Regions from separate parts of the Bacillus sp. ISL-39 genome, predicted to be linked through region 4. Evidence: predicted binding sites of a transcription regulator. Region 4 holds the regulator's gene; each other region holds the start of a gene.
The links. The regulator Rex, encoded in region 4, represses fermentation and respiration genes when NADH is low (regulators of the CRP and FNR family bind a similar motif). The targets are predictions, from matches to a motif close to TTGTGAAATATTTCACAA.
Positions count from the first base shown of each region.

Region 1: J7E37_RS14445 (TIGR04053 family radical SAM/SPASM domain-containing protein) is a predicted target of Rex. The motif match lies at 2,711-2,728, and genes of this name have one in related genera.
Region 2: pflB (formate C-acetyltransferase) is a predicted target of Rex. The motif match lies at 1,877-1,894, and genes of this name have one in related genera.
Region 3: J7E37_RS18620 (cytochrome ubiquinol oxidase subunit I) is a predicted target of Rex. The motif match lies at 3,080-3,097, and genes of this name have one in related genera.

Region 1 covers NZ_JAGGQM010000019.1:18,890-24,065, forward strand. The annotation lists gene J7E37_RS14430 (Cof-type HAD-IIB family hydrolase) at 82-900, opposite strand; gene yjfP (esterase) at 1,413-2,180, shown strand; gene J7E37_RS14440 (metal-sulfur cluster assembly factor) at 2,259-2,570, shown strand; gene J7E37_RS14445 (TIGR04053 family radical SAM/SPASM domain-containing protein) at 2,790-3,914, shown strand; gene J7E37_RS14450 (Crp/Fnr family transcriptional regulator) at 3,987-4,685, opposite strand; gene J7E37_RS14455 (nitrate/nitrite transporter) at 5,078-5,176, shown strand, end outside.
Region 2 covers NZ_JAGGQM010000022.1:120,091-125,266, reverse strand. The annotation lists gene J7E37_RS16445 (DHH family phosphoesterase) at 1-1,064, opposite strand, end outside; gene J7E37_RS16440 (cupredoxin domain-containing protein) at 1,205-1,654, shown strand; gene pflB (formate C-acetyltransferase) at 1,981-4,206, shown strand; gene pflA (pyruvate formate-lyase-activating protein) at 4,285-5,025, shown strand; gene J7E37_RS16425 (urease accessory protein UreH domain-containing protein) at 5,116-5,176, shown strand, end outside.
Region 3 covers NZ_JAGGQM010000027.1:31,901-37,076, forward strand. The annotation lists gene galU (UTP--glucose-1-phosphate uridylyltransferase GalU) at 1-847, shown strand, start outside; gene J7E37_RS18610 (UDP-glucose dehydrogenase family protein) at 849-2,171, shown strand; gene J7E37_RS18615 (phosphatase PAP2 family protein) at 2,303-2,950, shown strand; gene J7E37_RS18620 (cytochrome ubiquinol oxidase subunit I) at 3,227-4,573, shown strand; gene J7E37_RS18625 (cytochrome d ubiquinol oxidase subunit II) at 4,570-5,176, shown strand, end outside.
Region 4 covers NZ_JAGGQM010000015.1:41,814-46,989, forward strand. The annotation lists gene groL (chaperonin GroEL) at 1-656, opposite strand, end outside; gene groES (co-chaperone GroES) at 715-999, opposite strand; gene J7E37_RS13085 (CPBP family intramembrane glutamic endopeptidase) at 1,382-2,113, shown strand; gene J7E37_RS13090 (YdiK family protein) at 2,117-2,317, shown strand; gene J7E37_RS13095 (redox-sensing transcriptional repressor Rex) at 2,344-3,009, opposite strand; gene moaC (cyclic pyranopterin monophosphate synthase MoaC) at 3,039-3,533, opposite strand; gene J7E37_RS13105 (ABC-F family ATP-binding cassette domain-containing protein) at 3,714-5,176, shown strand, end outside.

The DNA of each region.
Region 1 (5,176 bases), on a different contig from region 4:
AAACAAATAACGGTCAAACGCAGCCAGCAACAAGCGAAAGATGTCCGATAGAATTTTTCTACCGGACATCTTGGGTGTATCTTATAGAGCTTTTAAATTAAGCAAATCATTCAAATAGACGCCAATGCCGTCTTCTTCGTTTGTCAATGTCATGTCATTCGCGATGTTTTTCACTTCGTCAACCGCATTGCCCATTGCGATTCCGCGTCCAGCGTATTCAAGCATTTCCAAATCGTTATCTTCGTCGCCGAATGCAATAATGCGATCTGCAGGGATTTGGAAATAATCAGATGCTTTCTTTAAGCCAACTGCTTTGTTCAATCCGCTTTTGACGATTTCGACGACGTGGAACGGAGCAGCCCAGCTTCTGTGGTCGATTACTTCGGCGTGAACCTCAGAAAGGTGCTTACGGATTTTACGTACGTCCTCTTCATCAGAGTGGATCAGCATGCTGGTTGGTGAGGCCTTCAAATACCTTCTCAAATCCCCTGTTGTGATATTCGGATTTCCCATATTAAAAATGTCCATCAGTTTTTCATCATGATAGTGGACATATACATCGTCGATTACTTCGGCAATGATATTGTGGAATTTAAAATCATCAAGTGCCTCTACAATATCTTTGGCCACATCGATTGAAAGCGGAGAATGATGGACTCCCCAGCTGTTATCGAGCGGGTGATGGATAAACGCGCCATTGAAGTTGACGATTGGCGTATCAAGGGCAAGTTCATGGTAATACATCTCGCTGGATCGGAATGGTCTTCCTGTCGCGATCATGACAACATGCCCTGCTTCCCGTGCTTTTTTAATCACGTGTTTGTTTTTTTCAGAAATCGTTTTATCATCTGTCAGTAATGTTCCGTCAAGATCTAATGCAATTAAATGTTTTTCAGCCATAAATACTCCTTTTTAAATCTAATATTTTTCTTAGTGTCTCAATACCGCGCTTGTCGGGGCTGAGCAAGGCGCTTACGCTTTTCATATTGTCCAGCTCCAGCGCCTAGCCCCTCGAGTCGCTTCGGTCCGCCCAATGAAGTCAAAGAACGACTTCACTGGTCGGCCCTCCAGCGCTTGTCGGGGCTGAGCAAGGCGCTTACGCTTTTCATATTGTCCAGCTGCGGCTCCTAACTCCTCGAGACGTTTCGGTCATGCCAATGAAGTCAAAGAGCGACTTCACTGTCAGGCCCTCCAACGCTTGTCGGAGTTGGGCAGTCGCCTCCGCTTTTCTATTAATATGCGTATGATTGGCTCTTTTTTCGCAAGAGTTCTACAATACATATATTGGTTGCTGGTTAATTGGTCTTATAACCACTATGGTAACCATTTTACATATAAATTGTAAAAAAATCATTTTAGATACTTAAAAGAGCGGTAAATTTAATGTCCGCTTTCTTCAGGAGGGTCAATCATTGATTTTAGTCGAAAAGAAAACCATTCAACATATTCCCGTTCTCCATATCGTAAAACAAAAACAATTTAAGGAGAGAATGCCTTTGATTGTTTTTTTGCATGGGTTTACGAGCACGAAGGAACGAAACATGCATTATGCTTATCTTTTTGCGGAAAAAGGATTCAGGGTCATCATGCCTGAGGCGAAATATCATGGAACACGGAGCGAAGGGATGTCGCAGACCGAGCTTGGCTTCCGTTTCTGGGACATCGTAATCACATCGATCGAAGAACTTTCGACTATTAAACAGGAGTTGGTTGAAGAAGGACTGGTGGATGCAGCGAGAATCGGTGTTGCGGGTACATCGATGGGAGGCATCACGACACTCGGCGCAATGGCAAAGTATGAGTGGATAAAAGCTGGTGTCAGCTTGATGGGGAATCCTTCATTTGAGCAGTTCGCGATATGGCAGCTGAACGAAATGGAAAAAAGGAATGTTCAGGTTGGGTTATCACAGGAAGAAATATCAGGTTTGCTGAATCAGCTTAAACAGTATGACCTGAGCCTGCAGCCTGAAAAATTAAATCATCGTCCATTGCTATTCTGGCACGGAAAATTAGATCCGGTTGTACCATATCAAGCTGCTTATCATTTTTACGAGCAAAACAGGAAAAGCTATAAGGAAGCAGAAGGAAAGTTTGAATTCATTACAGACGAAAATGCAGGACATAATGTGTCAAATGCGGGTGTGGAGGCAACGGCAAATTGGTTTGAAAAGCATATTTGATGCCTTTCCGCTTTAAATGCTTATAAATCATTGTTATGATAGTAATAGGTTACAGCAATAAAAAAGGAGTGTTCACCGATGGATGAAGAATTAAAAGATAGCATTATGGGTGCGCTTGAGATGGTCGTTGACCCTGAACTTGGCGTCGATATCGTTAATTTAGGGCTTGTATATGATGTTGATTTGAACGAGGAAGGACTTGCGACAGTGACAATGACGTTGACGTCTATGGGCTGCCCGCTTGCAGGCACGATCGTTGAGCAGGTAAAACTGGCTCTTGCCGACCTTCCTGAAGTAAAAGATACTGAAGTAAATATCGTTTTCAACCCGCCATGGTCAAAAGACATGATGTCCCGTTATGCAAAAATCGCCCTAGGCGTTAGGGATTAAGTTATAAGGATAAAGCAGCAGGAACTCTCCTGCTGCTTTTTTTATGGCTGTCTGGCATGGAATTTATTATTTGTACAAATCTCATTCCGATAGTACAGGACACAAAATTGTCATACAAAATAGCAATTACGGGTTCATTTATGTGAGTTAGTTCACTTAATCATGTTGGAAACACTTATATACTTCTTTTATAGGGAAGTACTTAAGGAGGCGCCAATGATGTTCGATAGAGATTTTAACAAAGACCCATTCATTGTTATTTGGGAACTTACCAGAGCCTGCCAATTAAAATGCCTGCACTGCCGTGCGGAAGCACAATATAGACGAGATCCGCGTGAATTGTCTTTTGAAGAAGGTAAAACGCTGATTGACCAAATATATGAGATGAATAATCCGATGCTTGTGTTCACGGGTGGAGACCCATTGATGAGGGAAGACGTTTTTGATATCGCAGAGTATGCGGTGAAAAAAGGTGTCCGTGTTTCGATGACACCAAGTGCGACACCAAATGTAACGAAAGAAGCGATTGAAAAGGCGAAGTCAGTTGGATTGTCCCGCTGGGCTTTCAGCATTGACGGACCAACGGCTGAAGTCCATGACCACTTCAGGGGAACAGCAGGCTCTTTTGATTTGACGATGGAAAGAATCAAGTATTTGCATGAACTGGAAATCCCGATTCAAATCAATACTGTCATTTCACGATATAATATTGAGTATTTGGATGAAATGGCTAAAATGGTCGAAGATTTAGATTGTGTCCTTTGGAGTGTGTTTTTCCTGGTTCCAACAGGACGCGGACAGGAAAAGGACATGATCTCTCCTGTGGAGCATGAGAAAGTCTTCACCTGGCTGTATGATTTAAGCAAAAGGGTTAAGTTCGATATTAAAACAACTGCTGCCCAACATTATCGCCGGGTTGTCATCCAGCAAAAAATGCGGGAAGCAAAGGATCATACAGACGAAATTGATTACTTGACTGCACTGACAAAGGAAGGACTGACAGGGTCTATCGACGGCCTTGGCCGCGCGCCAAAAGGGGTCAACGATGGCAATGGGTTCGTGTTCATTTCCCACGTTGGAGATGTATACCCAAGCGGGCTGCTGCCTGTGAAAGCAGGGAACGTAAGGGAACAGCCCCTTGCTGAAATTTACAGGGATTCGCCAGTCTTCAAATCATTGAGGAATCCTGATGAGTACAAAGGAAAATGCGGAGTGTGCGAATTCAGGCATGTATGCGGGGGTTCACGCTCAAGAGCATACGCGATGACCGGTGATTACCTGGAGAGCGAGCCATTCTGTGTTTACATCCCTAAAGCGTTGAGAAAGCAAAAGCAGGAGAGCTGATAAAGCTCTCCTGGGGAACTTTAAAAAAAAGCGAGTGATGCCAGATGAAAGGCATTCACTCGCTTTTTTATATTAATCAATGGAACAAAAAACTGCCGGGCAGTTTTCACAGCCGATTTCCTGGCGTAAATAATCTACATCATGTACGAGGATTTTCCCTTTTTTAATTGAAATGATTCCTTCTCGCTTCAGGTCGTTCAAGATCCGGTTTGTGCTTTCGCGGGAAGTTCCGCAGAAATTGGCCAGCTCCTGGTTAGTCAGCGGCAGGTCGATCAAAATGCCGGTATCTTTCTGGACACCATAGCTGTTAGTCATCCGGATCAAGGTAGAGAATAATGCTCCTTTTTTCCCGTTAAGAACCAGGTCGCGGAATTTAGTCTGGGTTTTACGGAAATGATCGCTCATCCACTTCATGAATTCAAAGGCAAGTGATGGATTGTGGAAAATCTCCTTTTCGATCACATCTTTTCTGATTGCTGCGATTTTCGCATCTTCCAGGATTAGCGCACTCAAGAGATACTTAGGTGCATCAGTAAAAAGTGTCAACTCTCCGCAAATATCGTTTTCTCCGCAAATTCTTAAGGCAAGCTCGCGGCCATCCTGGGTGACTTTGCTGATTTGGACCTTGCCGCCCAGGATCAAATAAAGCTCCTCTGCCTCCATGCCCTCCTGAAACAGATATGATCCTTTTTGTACATGGATGGTCCGGTCGGCAAACTGGAGTAATTCTTTAATTTCAATTGAATGAGTCGCTTTAGTTGTGTTTGGCATGGTCATCACCCTTTTTTTGATTTTAAAAAGCATAGATCTCACTTTGAGAATTGTCTAGCTCCTGCGCTTTTCTTTTTTTCCGTGGCTTCTCTTTATTGACCCAATAATAACATCGGGATAGTGTTAACTAAATGATGATTAAGGAAATGTCAAAATCTCGTCACATTATAAGACCATTTTGTTCACATTTTCGAAACAAATGCGGTCAGTCTATCTATATTATATCGATAATAAAAGTCGGGTGTTTCAATTGTTTAGAGACAACTGTGACAGTTTATTGAACAAAGAAAGTGATGTGAAGTTCGTCATATCTAATAGTTTCGATTTTTCTTACTATTTATCCAAGTAACTGTCTGGTATATCTAAAATTTTTGCAAACAGAGGGGGAAACCATGATCACACAAAAAGTTCAACTGCCGCTTCAAACGCTCAGTCTTGTTGCTGGATTTATGGTATGGGTGATTTTATCTGCATTAATGCCGTTCATTAAA
Region 2 (5,176 bases), on a different contig from region 4:
TCCTTGCTCTCCTGTTGAACGAAATAATGGGTACCATCCGTATAAATCAGATATAAGTCCCTGTCTCGATTCTCATACAGACATCCATTTTTGGAGTCCTTTAAATTATAAGTATTTCTAAAGGCGTCCGGCTTGATTGGATCCAGCGGAAAAGCCTGTTCAATATAGCGGTTATAAGCTTCTTTGTTCATGGAGCATCCAGATGCTTTAGCGTGTCCGCCCCCGCCAAATTCGCCTGCTACGGCAGAGACATCCACATCATCATGTATTGTCCGGAAGCTTATTTTCTTTCCTCCTAAATTCATAATCGCTATATAATCAAGATGTGGATATTCCTTGCCGAGCTCGTTCCCCAATTCCGAATGATAGGATTCCGCGTGAACGACGCCTCCATATAGTCCATCTGTTTCAATCTGGATAATTTCCCGTTTTTTCCTCCTGATGTATCGCTCGATTTTACCTTCTTCCATCTCAAGCAGTTTTGTTTCAAAATCATCATAATCAAAACGATCTCCAGATGTCAGACGAGGTACCATCCGGTCTTCAAATTCTTCTATCGAAACCATAAAAAACAGGTCGTTCAAATTCTTTGCCTTGTAATTCTTAAGGATATCCCAGTCCCAGGTATCGTATTGCCTGACAAGCTCAACAAACTCGTCGAGAGATCCATTTTTAACCAGATGATTTTCCTGGACTAAATAGTCATATACGAGTGATGCTGCACTAGTCAGCGTCCCGGATTCATCCTCCACTTTTACCCTGCCCCAGCTGTATTCATTGAAATGCATGGCAGTTTTGTGGTGGTCAATCAACTTCGCCTTTCCACCTTCATTAACAAACTGATTGATTTTTTTAGTGTTTTCATGGTTAACAGATAAATCGGTTATGTAAAGGTGGTCCTCCTTTTTCATGCGCTCATTCATTCTGTCAAAATATTTCTCCACCTGGAAGTTAAGTCCAGAGACAGAATTATAACGGACATCGGCCTTTTCACCAAACGCAAGCCTGAATAAAATCCCGCAGGCCACTCCATCTAAGTCATTATGCGTAAATAAACGGTACATACTTTCCTCCTTGGTTCGTATCTAATCTATAGTTTGTTGTTGTCCAGTTAATCTATACAAGAGAAATTCAAAAAAAATTAGACAAGTTCAGCTAGGGGACGAGCATAGATATTTAAAGAGGATCTTAAGGAGGTGAAAACATGCATTTCTTTGTGTTTAAAAGAAGAACATTATATTTTTTGGGACTAATCGTATTTATTGCCATCGTCGGTACTCTATGGTTGAGCCTAAAGCCTGATGCCACTCCGGCAATTGGCGGACAGAATGAACAAATCCGCGAAATCCATATGGTGACCGGCGAGTTCAAGTCTACTACAGATGATGGCAAGGAAATTGAAGCATACCGATGGGACCCAGGAACAATCTTTTTGGAAAAAGGAGAAAAGGTTCATTTGAAGATACTGGGGGTCAACGGAAAGGAACATCCTTTCATCATTGAAGGAACCGATATTAAAGGTGTGGTAAAGAAGGGGGAAGAAACAGTTGTCCCTTTACAATTTGAAAAAGAAGGGACATACAGGCTGATTTGTCTGACTCATCCTTCAGCTGAGCATAACGGACCTATGATCGCCTATATCGTCGTCGATTAAGCCAAACGGTGAAACAGGATATTGCATCCTGTTTTTTCTTTTGGTTCCATTTCTGAAATTGACACAAAACATCCATAACACTATAAACACGGTACTAAATTTCCTGATAGAATTATAATAAAGAAATTCATATATAACAGCGCCAGAAAACCTCCGCACAATTATAGAACAGTTTTTAAATTCAGATCCATATTCAAGAGTGAAACACATATTAATATTGTATTGTTCATAATTTCACAAATATGTCACACTCAATCTGTTATATCCGTAGTATGATAAAAGTGTGGTAACTGTTATATAAACATCTACTTTAGAGGTGAATTAAAATGGAACAATGGAAAGGCTTTAAAAATGGTGCTTGGCAGGAAGATATCAATGTTAGGGACTTTATTCTAAAAAACTTCTCTGAATATACCGGTGATTTCAGTTTCCTTGAAGGTGCAACAGATGAAACGCTTCAATTATGGCAGCAGGTAATGGAATTGACAAAGCAGGAACGTGACAACGGCGGTGTTTTTGATATGGATACGAAAGTCGTATCCACTATTACATCCCATGGGCCGGGCTATCTTGACCAGACCAAAGAAAAAGTCGTAGGCTTCCAGACTGATCAGCCATTTAAACGTTCTATGCAGCCTTTTGGCGGCATTCGTATGGCGAAAGCAGCATGCGAGGCATATGGTTATGAATTGGATAAAGAAGTAGAAAAAATCTTTACTGACTTCCGTAAAACTCATAACCAGGGTGTATTCGATGTTTATACAAAAGAAATGCTCCAGGCTCGTAAAGCCGGAATCATCACTGGCCTGCCGGATGCTTATGGACGCGGCCGCATCATTGGCGACTACCGCCGTGTAGCTCTTTATGGTGTAGACTTCCTGATGGAGCAAAAGAAGAAAGATCATGGAATGACCAGCAGTGTCATGACAGAGGACACAATGCGCCTAAGGGAAGAAATTTCTGAGCAATACCGTTCATTGAATGAATTGAAGCAGCTTGCCATGAGCTATGGCTATGATATTTCCAAGCCAGCATCCAATGCAGTTGAAGCCTTCCAGTGGGTCTACTTCGCATACCTTGCTGCAATCAAAGAACAGAATGGTGCAGCAATGAGCCTTGGCCGTGTCGCAACTTTCCTTGATATCTATATTGAAAGAGACTTGCAAAATGGAACACTTACTGAAAAAGAAGCACAGGAGATTGTCGATCATTTCGTCATGAAGCTTCGCCTCGTGAAATTTGCGCGTACTCCTGACTATAACGAGTTATTCAGTGGTGACCCAACCTGGGTAACTGAATCAATCGGCGGTATGGCACATAATGGGCAATCGCTTGTAACGAAGAACTCTTTCCGCTTCCTTCATACACTTGATAATCTCGGACCGGCTCCAGAGCCAAACCTGACAGTGTTATGGTCACCTGCGCTGCCTGAGAACTTCAAAAAGTATTGTGCAGAGATGTCAATCAAAACGAGCTCTATCCAATATGAAAATGACGATTTGATGCGCTGCGAATACGGTGATGACTACGGAATTGCATGCTGCGTATCAGCAATGGAAATCGGCAAGCAAATGCAGTTCTTCGGAGCACGCGCCAACCTGGCGAAAGCGTTGCTTTACGCAATCAATGGCGGAGTCGATGAAAAACTCAAGGTGCAGATAGCTCCAGGTTTTAGCCCGATTACTTCCGATGTGCTTGACTATAAAGAAGTGATGGCCAAATTCGACAATGTGATGGAATGGCTTGCCGGCCTATACATCAATACATTGAATGTCATTCACTATATGCATGATAAGTACAGCTACGAAAGAATCGAAATGGCGCTGCATGATACAGAAGTCCTTCGCACAATGGCAACTGGAATTGCAGGCTTAAGTGTAGTAGCGGATTCATTAAGTGCAATCAAGCATGCAAAGGTCAAAGTAATCCGTGACGAAAACGGCATTGCCGTAGATTTTGAAACAGAAGGCGACTTCCCTAAATACGGAAACAACGATGATCGTGTTGACAGCATCGCAGTTGAACTTGTGAAAAACTTCATGACTAAGCTGCGCAAACACCCGACATATCGCAACTCTGTCCATACAATGTCAATCTTAACCATTACTTCAAATGTCGTATATGGAAAAAAGACAGGTAATACACCGGATGGAAGACGCGCTGGCGAACCATTCGCTCCAGGTGCTAACCCAATGCATGGACGCGACACTAAAGGAACTCTCGCTTCCCTGTCATCTGTAGCAAAGCTTCCATACAGCTATGCACTTGACGGGATTTCAAACACATTCTCCATCGTGCCAAAAGCACTTGGAAAAGATGAAGACAGCCGTACAAATAACCTTGTTTCCATCCTTGATGGCTATGCGATCAAAGACGGCCACCACTTAAACGTCAACGTGTTTAACCGTGAAACTCTATTAAATGCTATGGAGCATCCTGAAGAATATCCGCAGCTGACAATCCGTGTATCTGGATATGCAGTCAACTTCATCAAGCTTACACGTGAGCAGCAGATGGATGTCATTAACCGTACTTTCCATGAAACAATGTAAATAATTCAAGTGTACCGAAACAGGAGTTGCCCCTCTCCCATGGCGGGAACTCCTGTTTTAATGAAAGGAGAAATCATCATGATCGGAAACATCCATTCTATTGAAACCTTTGGAACCGTAGACGGACCTGGGATTCGCTATGTCATCTTTACACAGGGGTGCCTGCTGCGGTGCCAATTTTGCCATAATGCAGACACCTGGGAGATCGGCACGGGCAAACAGATGTCTGTTTCCGAAATTGTTGATGATTTGAAAGCCTATCTGCCTTTTATTGAAGCTTCTGGCGGCGGCATCACAGTAAGCGGCGGTGAACCGCTTTTACAGATTCCTTTTATTACTGAGCTTTTCAAGGAGTGCAAAAAACTCGGAGTGCACACCACTATTGATTCTTCAGGAGGATGTTATTCAACTGCTCCCCTTTTTCAGCAGCAGCTGACAGAGCTTTTAAATTACACTGACCTGATTCTATTAGATTTAAAACATATCAATAGGAAAAAACATATTAAACTGACAGGAATGGCCAATGATCACATTTTGGATTTCGCCCGTTTTTTATCTGACCATGAAGTTCCAATTTGGGTTCGCCATGTACTGGTCCCTGGAGTCACAAATGAAATTGAGGACCTTACCAAATTAGGTGAGTTTATCGGCACACTGGAAAACGTAAAAAAGCTTGAGGTATTGCCGTATCATAAGCTTGGCGTTTATAAATGGGAAGCATTAGGGCTTGAGTATCCCCTTAAAGATGTCGAACCTCCGTCCGACGATGAAGTGGAAAATGCCTATAAGCTATTGACAGCCCATATTGCAGTGAATTAACAGCAGGATTCATTCCTGCTGTTTTTTCCTGCATACTATTTTGATAATTTTCTAGTATCATAGTGGTAATAGTTTTTGTGGAGGTTCTTTATGTATCAACTATTTACAGAGATCAGCAATTTTTTGAGCGGACCATTTTTCACCCTTGTGA
Region 3 (5,176 bases), on a different contig from region 4:
TTTGCCGGCAACCAAAGCGCAGCCAAAAGAAATGCTGCCGATTGTTGATAAGCCGACAATTCAATATATTGTCGAAGAAGCAGTAGCCTCAGGAATAGAGGAAATTATCATCATCATCGGCAGGGGAAAAAGATCGATAGAAGATCATTTTGATAAATCGTATGAACTGGAAGATGCGTTATTAAGAAAGAATAAACTTGCTATTTTAGAAGAGGTCCAAAATATATCCAGCCTTGCAAAAATCTATTATGTCAGGCAAAAGGAAGCTCTTGGATTGGGGCACGCAATCCTTTGCGCTCAAAGCTTCATCGGCAATGAACCGTTCGCCGTTTTGCTTGGCGACGACATTGTAATGTCGGAAACCCCATGCTTGAAGCAAATCATCAATGTATTTGAATACTGCAATAGCTCAGTCGTAGCGATTCAAGAAGTTGCAGATAGTGATGTCAGTAAATATGGAATCATCAAGCCGAAGGGGGCGAACCTCGAGCCAAATCTGTTCTATATTGATTCACTGGTAGAAAAGCCTTCGAAAGATGAGGCACCTTCAAATTATGCAATAATGGGACGCTATGTACTGAGGCCGGAAATTTTTGAGGTACTGGCAAAGACTCCAGCCAGCCATGGGGGAGAATTGCAGCTGACGGACGCAATCAATGAACTCAATAAGCGCCAGGCGGTGTTGGCGTATCACTTTGAGGGCAGGCGGTACGATATCGGGGACAAAATCGGTTTCATCAAGGCAACGGTTGATTTCGCACTGCAAAGGGAAGATACAAGAGATGATGTCATTGAGTATTTAAAAGAAGTGTACGAGATGCCGGACATGAAGAGAGAGTGTGACTGACATGAGGGTCGCGGTACTTGGAACAGGTTATGTCGGGCTGTCCACAGGAGTCTGCCTGGCGGAAATCGGACACAATGTAATTTGCATAGATGTTGATGAAAGGAAAATAGAGCTTCTTAAGGAAGGAAAGTCCCCGATTTATGAACCCGGTCTAGAAGACCTTCTCATTAAAAACTCCTCTGCAGGGAGACTCGCTTTTACTACCTCCCATCAGTATGCATTGAGCCACGCTGATATTATCATAATCGCCGTTGGTACCCCTCAAAGTGACGACGGGCAGGCGGATTTAAGCTATCTTGAGCAAGCCGCAAAGGATCTCGCTGAACATATAGTCAGGGATTGTATTGTTGTAATTAAAAGTACGGTGCCAGTTGGGACAAATGAATATTTTGAAACACTGTTATTGGCGCAGCTGAAAAATAAAGTTGACATCAAGATGGTCTCCAACCCGGAGTTCCTGCGGCAGGGGTCAGCCATCGAGGATACATTGAAAGCTGACAGGATTATCATTGGCTCTGACGATGCGTGTGCCTCTAAAAAAATCCGAGAGATGTACCGGCCGCTGAACGTCCCATTTTTATTGACGGATGTGAGAAGCGCTGAAATGATCAAATACGCTTCAAATGCATTTTTGGCGACAAAAATCAGTTTTATCAATGCAATCGCCAATCTATGCGAAGCCGCAGGAGCGGACGTCGATGATGTAGGGAAGGGGATGGGATTAGATAAGCGGATTGGTTCCGCCTTTTTAAAGGCGGGAATAGGGTATGGCGGATCCTGTTTTCCAAAGGATGTAAAAGCCATGCTGCATACCTCAAGGAATCTAGGGGTCCCATTTTTATTATTGGAAGAGACAATTGCCATCAATGATCATCAGCATGAGCTGCTTGTAACTAAGGCATTGAAACGATTGGGAGAATTGAAGGGTAAGAAAATCGCCATGCTCGGCCTTTCCTTCAAACCGAATACGGATGATATGAGGGAAGCTCCGTCAATCAAAATTGCACGCTCCTTGACTGCTTCAGGGGCTGAAGTTGCAGCCTTTGACCCAGTTGCAGCCAGCAATGCAAGGAAGGTCATTGGTGACATCATCACTTACGTTGACTCTGCAGCAGAAGCTGCTGAAGAGGCAGATGCTTTGTTTATTGTCACAGAATGGGAAGAATTCACGGAGCTTGATGTCAAAGCTCTATTGGATAACATGAAAAAGCCAATTATCTTTGACGGCAGGAACTGTTTAGATGAAGCTGCCCTCAAAGCATGCGGGACAATTGAATATTATCCAGTCGGGCGGCCGGCGATTATTTTAAAAGGGGATGATTAAGTTCATTCCTTTTTTTGTTTGGTTTGTGAATGTTACCAACTTGCTAACAATGAAGTCATGAAAGGTCTTTTTAAAATAGCGGATTGGGAATAGTAAGGGGGATTTAGAATGCACGGGAGGGAACAGGATTCATGAAGTTCAATCTGCAGCTTTTAACCGCCTTTTTTGGTTCGTTATTTGGTTTTATCATTATGTCTTATCTGGTACAGGCTGAACATCTGATGGTGTTCGACCGGGCTGTCATTGATGCAGTGCAGGGACTCGAAGCAGAGGGCCTGACTTCGGCCATGAAATTCTTTACCTATATTGGCTCCTTAAAATTGATCGTAATCCTGACCATTCCCATTTTCCTGTTTCTTTTTTACGTGTTAAAACACAGGCTGGAAATCCTTGTTTTCCTGTCTGTTGTATATATTACACCGATCTTGAACAGATTGCTGAAACTTTATTTTCATCGGGCACGCCCGGATTTTCACCGGCTGATCGATATAGGCGGCTACAGTTTTCCAAGCGGCCATGCGATGAATGCTTTTTCTTTTTATAGCATTCTTGCTTTCCTGCTCTGGCGCCATGTCCCCTCCCGGATTGGGAGAGTAGCTGTCATCATCCTCAGCGCTTTTATGATCTTAGCGATTGGGTTGAGCAGGGTTTATTTAGGCGTCCATTATCCAAGTGATATCATTGGCGGTTTTCTTGCCAGCGGTCTGTGGGTGGCAGCTGTTATTTGGTTTTTCCAAAGATATAAAGAGAAGCTGGAAATATCGAAACGTGCACACTGACAATATGCTGTTTTTTCGTTTTAACAGGCCGGAGAACGGGAATGAAATGAAAGATGCCAAAATGGATTACATAACATATTTCTCTCACATTTATACTGTATAAAGGATTAGGTCAGAGATTGCGCAAAAATGTGATAAAGTGAACAAACTTTCGAGGTGACTTATGTATAAAAAACAAGAAAGAATGCTTATGTGGCTTGCTTTTATTGTAGCGGCAATCATGGGATTGTCTTTTATCGGCCGAATTTTTGCTGGATAGAAAAGGGGTATTGAAAAATGGGGAATGAAGAATCAGTTTTTTTCAGCCGTGTCTTGACGGAGCTTACATTATCCTTCCATATCATTTATGCCACCATTGGAGTGGGAATACCGCTGATGATCATGATTGCTCAGTGGCTGGGAATCAAGAAACAGGATGAGCATTATATCCTGCTCGCAAGAAGGTGGACCCGTGGCTTTGTAATCACCGTTGCAGTTGGAGTTGTGACAGGGACGGCAATTGGATTGCAGCTGTCATTGTTATGGCCAAATTTTATGGAACTGGCGGGTAACGTGATCGCTCTTCCTCTGTTCATGGAAACCTTCGCGTTCTTCTTTGAAGCTATTTTTCTAGGAATCTATTTATATACATGGGATCGGTTTGAAAATCAGAAGAAACATTTGCTGCTGTTGATTCCGGTGGCGGTTGGGGCTTCTTTTTCAGCTGTGTTCATCACGATGGTTAATGCATTCATGAATGCGCCACAAGGCTTTGACCTTGTGAACGGCCAGCTGGTCAATATCAATCCCGTTCTTGCCATGTTCAATCCGGCAATGCCGACGAAGGTCGCCCATGTGCTGGCGACAGCTTACATGACATCAGCATTTTTACTCGCTTCGATAGGCGCATTCCGGCTTTTAAAAGGATCCAATCATATCTACCATAAAAAAGCATTATTTTTAACAATGAAAATCGGTCTTATCTTTTCAATTGCTGCTGCGGTCATCGGCGATTTTTCGGGTAAATACCTCGCAGAATACCAGCCGGAAAAGCTGGCAGCAGCAGAGTGGCACTTCGAGACGCATGAGGGGGCGCCGTTGATGTTGTATGGTGTTCTTGATGACGGTGAAGTAAAATATGCCCTTGAGATTCCTTATGCACTGAGTATCTTGGCTCATAGCGACCCTAACGCTGAAGTTATAGGACTTAATGAATTCCCTGAAGATGAAATCCCGCCATTGTACATCCATTATCTGTTTGATGGAATGGTGACAATCGGGATGTGGATGATGGCCCTTTCGCTTGTCTATGTTGTGGGCGTGTGGATGAAATGGGGTTTTATCAGGGCAAGATGGTACCGCTGGCTGATTGTCTTCGGCGGACCGTTATCGATGCTAGCGATTGAACTTGGCTGGTGGTTCGCTGAAGTCGGAAGACAGCCATGGATCCTTCGAGGAATCATGAAAGTTGAGGATGCGGCGACCACAAGCGGACAGGTCGATTTGATGCTGCTTCTGTTTGCAGGTTTATACTTGATCCTGGCCATTGGCAGCACCGTTGTATTAACAAGGATGTTCAGGAAAAATCCAGTTGAACAGGAACTGGAAGACAGGGAACTGGAGAAGGAAGGTGGATTTCGATGACGCTTGAGATAATAGGGATTTCAGTTCTTTGGCTCTTTCTATTTGGTTATGTCATCGTCGCTTCCATCGATTTCGGTGCAGGTTTTTTCAATGCTTACAGCTTGTTCAGGGGAAAGCAGCATATCCTGACAGGAATCATCCAGCGATATTTATCGCCTGTCTGGGAAGTCACGAACGTATTTCTTGTATTCTTCTTCGTGGGAATTGTCGGCTTCTTTCCTAAAACAGCTTATTATTATGGAACCATCCTGCTGGTGCCCGCGAGCATTGGAGTTGTTTTGCTCGCCATTCGCGGGGCATATTATGCGTTCACGAATTATGGGGGATTAAAGCATAAGAGATACACGTATTTATATGGACTCACTGGCTTGTTCATCCCTGCCTCTCTATCGATTGTACTCACGATTTCAGAGGGAGGCTTTGTGGAGGAAACTGCCTCGGGGATCGAGTTGGACTACTGGGCCCTGTTCACCAGTCCATTAACATGGAGCATTGTAATCCTGAGCCTGACTGCGGTTCTTTATATATCTGCCGTTTTTTTGACCTGGTATGCGAATAAGGCACAAGATGAACCGGCAACAGAACTGCTGCGGAAATATGCCT
Region 4 (5,176 bases):
AGGATATATGGATTTTCAAGAACTGCTTCCATTTTGTCAGAATCAGTTACCATGTAAGGAGATGCATATCCGCGGTCGAACTGCATACCTTCAACAACGTCCAATTCTGTAGTGAAGCCTTTAGATTCTTCGATTGTGATAACGCCGTCGTTGCCAACGCGCTCCATTGCTTCTGCAATCAATTGGCCTACTTCTTCGTCAGCAGCAGAGATTGCCGCAACTTGTGCGATCGAAGCTTTGCCTTCTATTGGCTTGGAAATAGCCTTTAACTCTTCAACAGCTGTAACAACAGCCTTTTCCATACCTTTGCGGATGCCCATTGGGTTAGCGCCGGCCGTTACGTTCTTAAGACCTTCGCGGATCATCGCTTGAGCAAGAACTGTTGCAGTAGTCGTTCCGTCCCCAGCAACATCGTTTGTCTTGCTTGCTACTTCAGCAACAAGCTTAGCACCCATGTTTTCGAATGCATCTTCAAGCTCGATTTCTTTTGCGATCGTTACACCATCATTCGTGATAAGAGGTGAACCGAATTTCTTCTCAAGAACCACGTTGCGTCCCTTTGGTCCAAGAGTTACTTTTACTGCATTTGCAAGAGAATCTACCCCGCGAAGCATCGCGCGGCGTGCTTCTTCACTGAACTTAATTTCTTTTGCCATTGTAAAAAGACCTCCTCAGATTATTAATATTTTAACGTTCTGTCTATAATCGCAGTGATTATTCTACAACTGCTAGAATGTCGTTTTCACGTAGGATCAGGTACTCAGTTCCCTGGTACTTTACTTCTGTGCCTGCGTATTTTGAGAAGATAATGCGGTCTCCGACTGCAACTTCAAGAGCAACGCGCTCACCGCTTTCAAGAACTCGGCCAGTTCCAACAGCTACGACTTTACCTTCTTGAGGTTTTTCTTTCGCTGTGTCGGGTAAAACGATACCGCTTGCAGTTTTTTCTTCAGACTCAACAAGCTCGATAATAATGCGATCTCCTAGTGGCTTGATCAAGTGAAACAACCTCCTCAAATTATATGTAGATTATTTTTTATTAGCACTCGCCTCAATAGAGTGCTAACACAATTTATATAATAATGAATCTCCATTTTTTTTGCAAGCGTGAAGCCTAATTTTTTTATAAATTTTAGCATTTAAATCCAGCCTCTTTCCCTTCGACAGCATGTACTATTTTTCGCATATCCGTGGGAAGCCCGGCTAAAAAAGACCACCATAAAGAGTATGCCAGTTCACAGGAATTTTAACCAAAATATTCACGAGACACCCTGATATTTGAACTTTCCCGATGATTACTAGTAAAATGGATAGATAGCATTCTTATAATTGCTTTTATGGCATACACATAGACCGATCCGAATAGAAGGAGATTATCATATTGAAAAAGGAATACTGGTACGTCATTATCGCCTATATCGCCATGCAGCTTTCAAGCTTGATCGGTATCCCGATTGTTGCCTTTATCGGAGCCGCAATGGGAAAAAGCCTGGAGGAAATGGAGACCCTTTCGATTCCCTACTGGCTCGTGATCAGCTTTTCGCTGACACTTGTGATTGTGCTCCTGCTCCTAAGGAAGGAACGCCGGACAGGCGCCGACCTGCGTGATGCTTCATCACCGGCAAGCTCAGCTGTCTGGGCATTCGCAGGTGTATTCCTTGCTCTGTTCGCCCAATCGATTGCTGCAAGCATCGAGAACATGCTTGGGATCGAAATGGGCTCGGAGAATACACAGGAAATCATCAAGCTGATTGAAATGTTCCCGATTGTCATTTTGGTCAGTTCGATTATCGGCCCAATTTTAGAAGAAATCGTCTTCCGAAAAATCATTTTCGGCAGCCTGCATAAGAAAATGAATTTCTTTTTCGCCGGACTGATCAGCTCCGTCATTTTCGCGCTTGCGCATATGGAGCCGGAGCACGTGATCCTGTACTCAGCAATGGGGTTCACCTTTGCTTTCCTTTATGTAAAAACAAAGCGGATCATCGTGCCTATCATTGCCCATGTTACAATGAATACGATGGTTGTACTGATTCAATCCGTATTTAGGGAAGACATTGAGAGAATGATAAAAGAAGCAGAGAAAATTCAAAGCTTTATTGGGGGATTTTAAGTTATGAAGCAATCGCCTATATTTTCAGGCATTGTCTACATCTTGTTAGGCAGCTTATTCACCTATTTCGCCATCCAGAATGTAAATGAGACAGGCTGGGGATTCTTCAGCTATTTGCTTGTAGCCCTTGCCACGTTCGACTTTGGCTCTGGCATCAGGATGATCATGTTCCATTTCAAACTGAAGAATATACAGAAAAAATAGCTCCTTCATCGTGAAGGAGCTGTTTTTTATTCTACCGATTCAGTTGTTTCAGTATCTGTTGGATAATGTTTTAAGAAATAAATCAATGACTGCAGTTCAACCGCCAAATCAATGTGATGAATCCTGATGGACGCCGGCACATTCAGTCTCGCTGGCGTGAAATTAAGGATTCCCTTGATATTCGCCTGCACCAATCGGTCTGTTATCGGCTGTGCTACTGCTGAAGGAACAGTCAGGATTGCGACCTGGATTCCTTCCTCGACGACAACCTTGTCCAGGTCATCCATATGATATACTGCTACGTCGCCAATCTTCGTGCCGACCTTGTCAGGGTCAACATCAAAGGCTATCTCAATCTTCGTGTTATTGTTTTTGGAAAAATTATAATTCAAAAACGCTGTTCCCAGATTCCCGACTCCAATCAAGGCTACCTTCGTCAGTTCATCCTGATCAAGTGTCTTTCGGAAGAAAGTCAGCAGGTAATTCACATTGTACCCGTACCCTTTTTTACCCAAAGCTCCAAAGTAGGAAAAATCCCTTCGGATAGTCGCTGAATCCACTTTTACCGCTTCACTTAATTCCGCGGATGACACCCTTTGCTTCCCTGAAGAATGCAAGTTCAATAAGAACCGGTAATATAGTGGCAAACGTTTTGCGGTTGCCTGCGGAATCTTCATAGCATCATTCGTCATTCTCCATCCTCCACCCTCTGTCCGTATTTCTATCTCAACTTTTCTTCTCTCTTGAAATCACCGTTTTTACCGCCGGTTTTTTCAACAAGATATGTCTTGCCGATCACCATGCCCTTATCTGCGGCCTTGCACATATCATAAACAGTCAGCGCACATGCTGAAGCTGCTGTTAGCGCTTCCATTTCCACACCTGTATTCCCTTTTGTTTTTACAGCTGCGGCGATGTTCAAAATATAGTCATTTTCATTTTGCTCCCAATCGAATGAAAGGTCAATGCCTGTCAATGGAATCGGGTGGCACATCGGGATGATTTCAGACGTCTTCTTCGCTGCCATGATGCCTGCTACCTGCGCGACAGCAAGTACATCCCCTTTTTTCATTTTATTTTCAGTGATTCTCACATATATATCTTCGTTCACGGTTATGCTTGAATGGGCGACTGCCGTACGGACCGTCTCTGGTTTTTCGCTGACATCGACCATCTTCGCTCTGCCCTCTTCGTTAAAATGCGTAAATTCTGCCATAATAAAGCTCCTTTCTACCAAATGATACACTATTTTGTCAAACTTGTGTGTGAACTTTGTTTCAATGTTCTCAATAATATAGCGGAATTTTAATACCATGGGACCTATAGCAGGGCGCACATATTGCCGTGCCTATATTATTGGGTTACACTATCTCTAAGGCAATAGAGGTGAAAAATAATGATATTATTACAAGTTAATCAGCTATCAAAATATTTTGCTGCTGATCTTATTTTATCGAATATAAAGTTTGAAATACAGACTAATGACCGAGTAGCGCTTGTCGGCCGGAACGGGGCAGGAAAATCAACCCTGCTGAAAATCATCGCCGGGTACGAATCACATGACGGCGGTGAGATCATCCGGCCAAAAGGTACGACAATTGGCTATCTGGCCCAAAATACAGGGCTTGAATCCGAGAAAAGCATCTGGGATGAAATGCTGGGTGTTTTTGATCATCTGCACAACATGGAAAAAGACTTGCGCCGGCTGGAGGAAAAAATGTCGGATCCTGGAATCCTGTCTAATCAGACAGAATACGACAGAGTCCTCAAAGAGTATGACTTGCTGCAGGTTCAGTTCAAGGAAAAAGGCGGATACCAATATGAAGCCGATATCCGTTCCGTCCTTCACGGCCTGAACTTCCATTCTTTTGATTATTCCACAAAGATATCCACTTTAAGCGGCGGACAGAAAACTAGACTCGCATTGGCGAAGCTATTATTGACGCGCCCGGATATTCTGATTCTGGATGAACCGACGAACCACCTGGATATTGACACGCTTTCCTGGCTTGAGCAGTATTTGCAAGGCTATAGCGGAGCCATCCTGATCGTCTCACATGACCGCTACTTCCTTGATAAGGTCGTGAACCAGGTATATGAAATCTCCCGCCATCAGCTGACGAAGTTTCCTGGCAATTACAGCTCGTATTTAGAGCAGAAAGCCGCGAATTATGAGCGGGATTTGAAACTGTATGAGAAGCAGCAGGATGAGATCTCCAAGCTACAGGACTTTATCCAGCGTAACCTGGCCAGGGCATCAACAACTAAGCGTGCCCAGAGCCGACGGAAACAGCTTGAAAAAATCGACCGTATGGACAGGCCTAAGGGTGATGAAAAATCCGCCACGTTCAGCTTCCAAATTGAGCGCCAGAGCGGGAATGATGTCCTGAAGGTGAATACACTTGCTGTCGGCTATCAGAATGACATCGTATCTGAAAATATCTCGTTCAATCTTTCCCGTGGGGACAGTACGGCACTGGTTGGACCGAATGGCGTTGGAAAATCAACTTTACTAAAAACAATCGTTGAGAAACTGCCCTCGATTAACGGCAATATTCAATATGGTTCCAATGTTTCGATCGGCTACTATGATCAGGAACAGGCAGAGCTCAGCTCGAATAAAAAGGTATTGAATGAACTTTGGGATGAATACCCCCTGAAGTCTGAAAAAGAAATCCGCACAGTACTTGGGAACTTTCTTTTCTCAGGTGATGATGTCTTAAAAATCGTCTCCACCCTGAGCGGTGGTGAAAAGGCCCGTCTGGCACTGGCCAAGCTGATGCTGCAGAATTCGAATTTCTTAATTTTGGACGAGCCGACAAACCACCTTGACCTGGACAGCAAGGAAGTTCTCGAGAA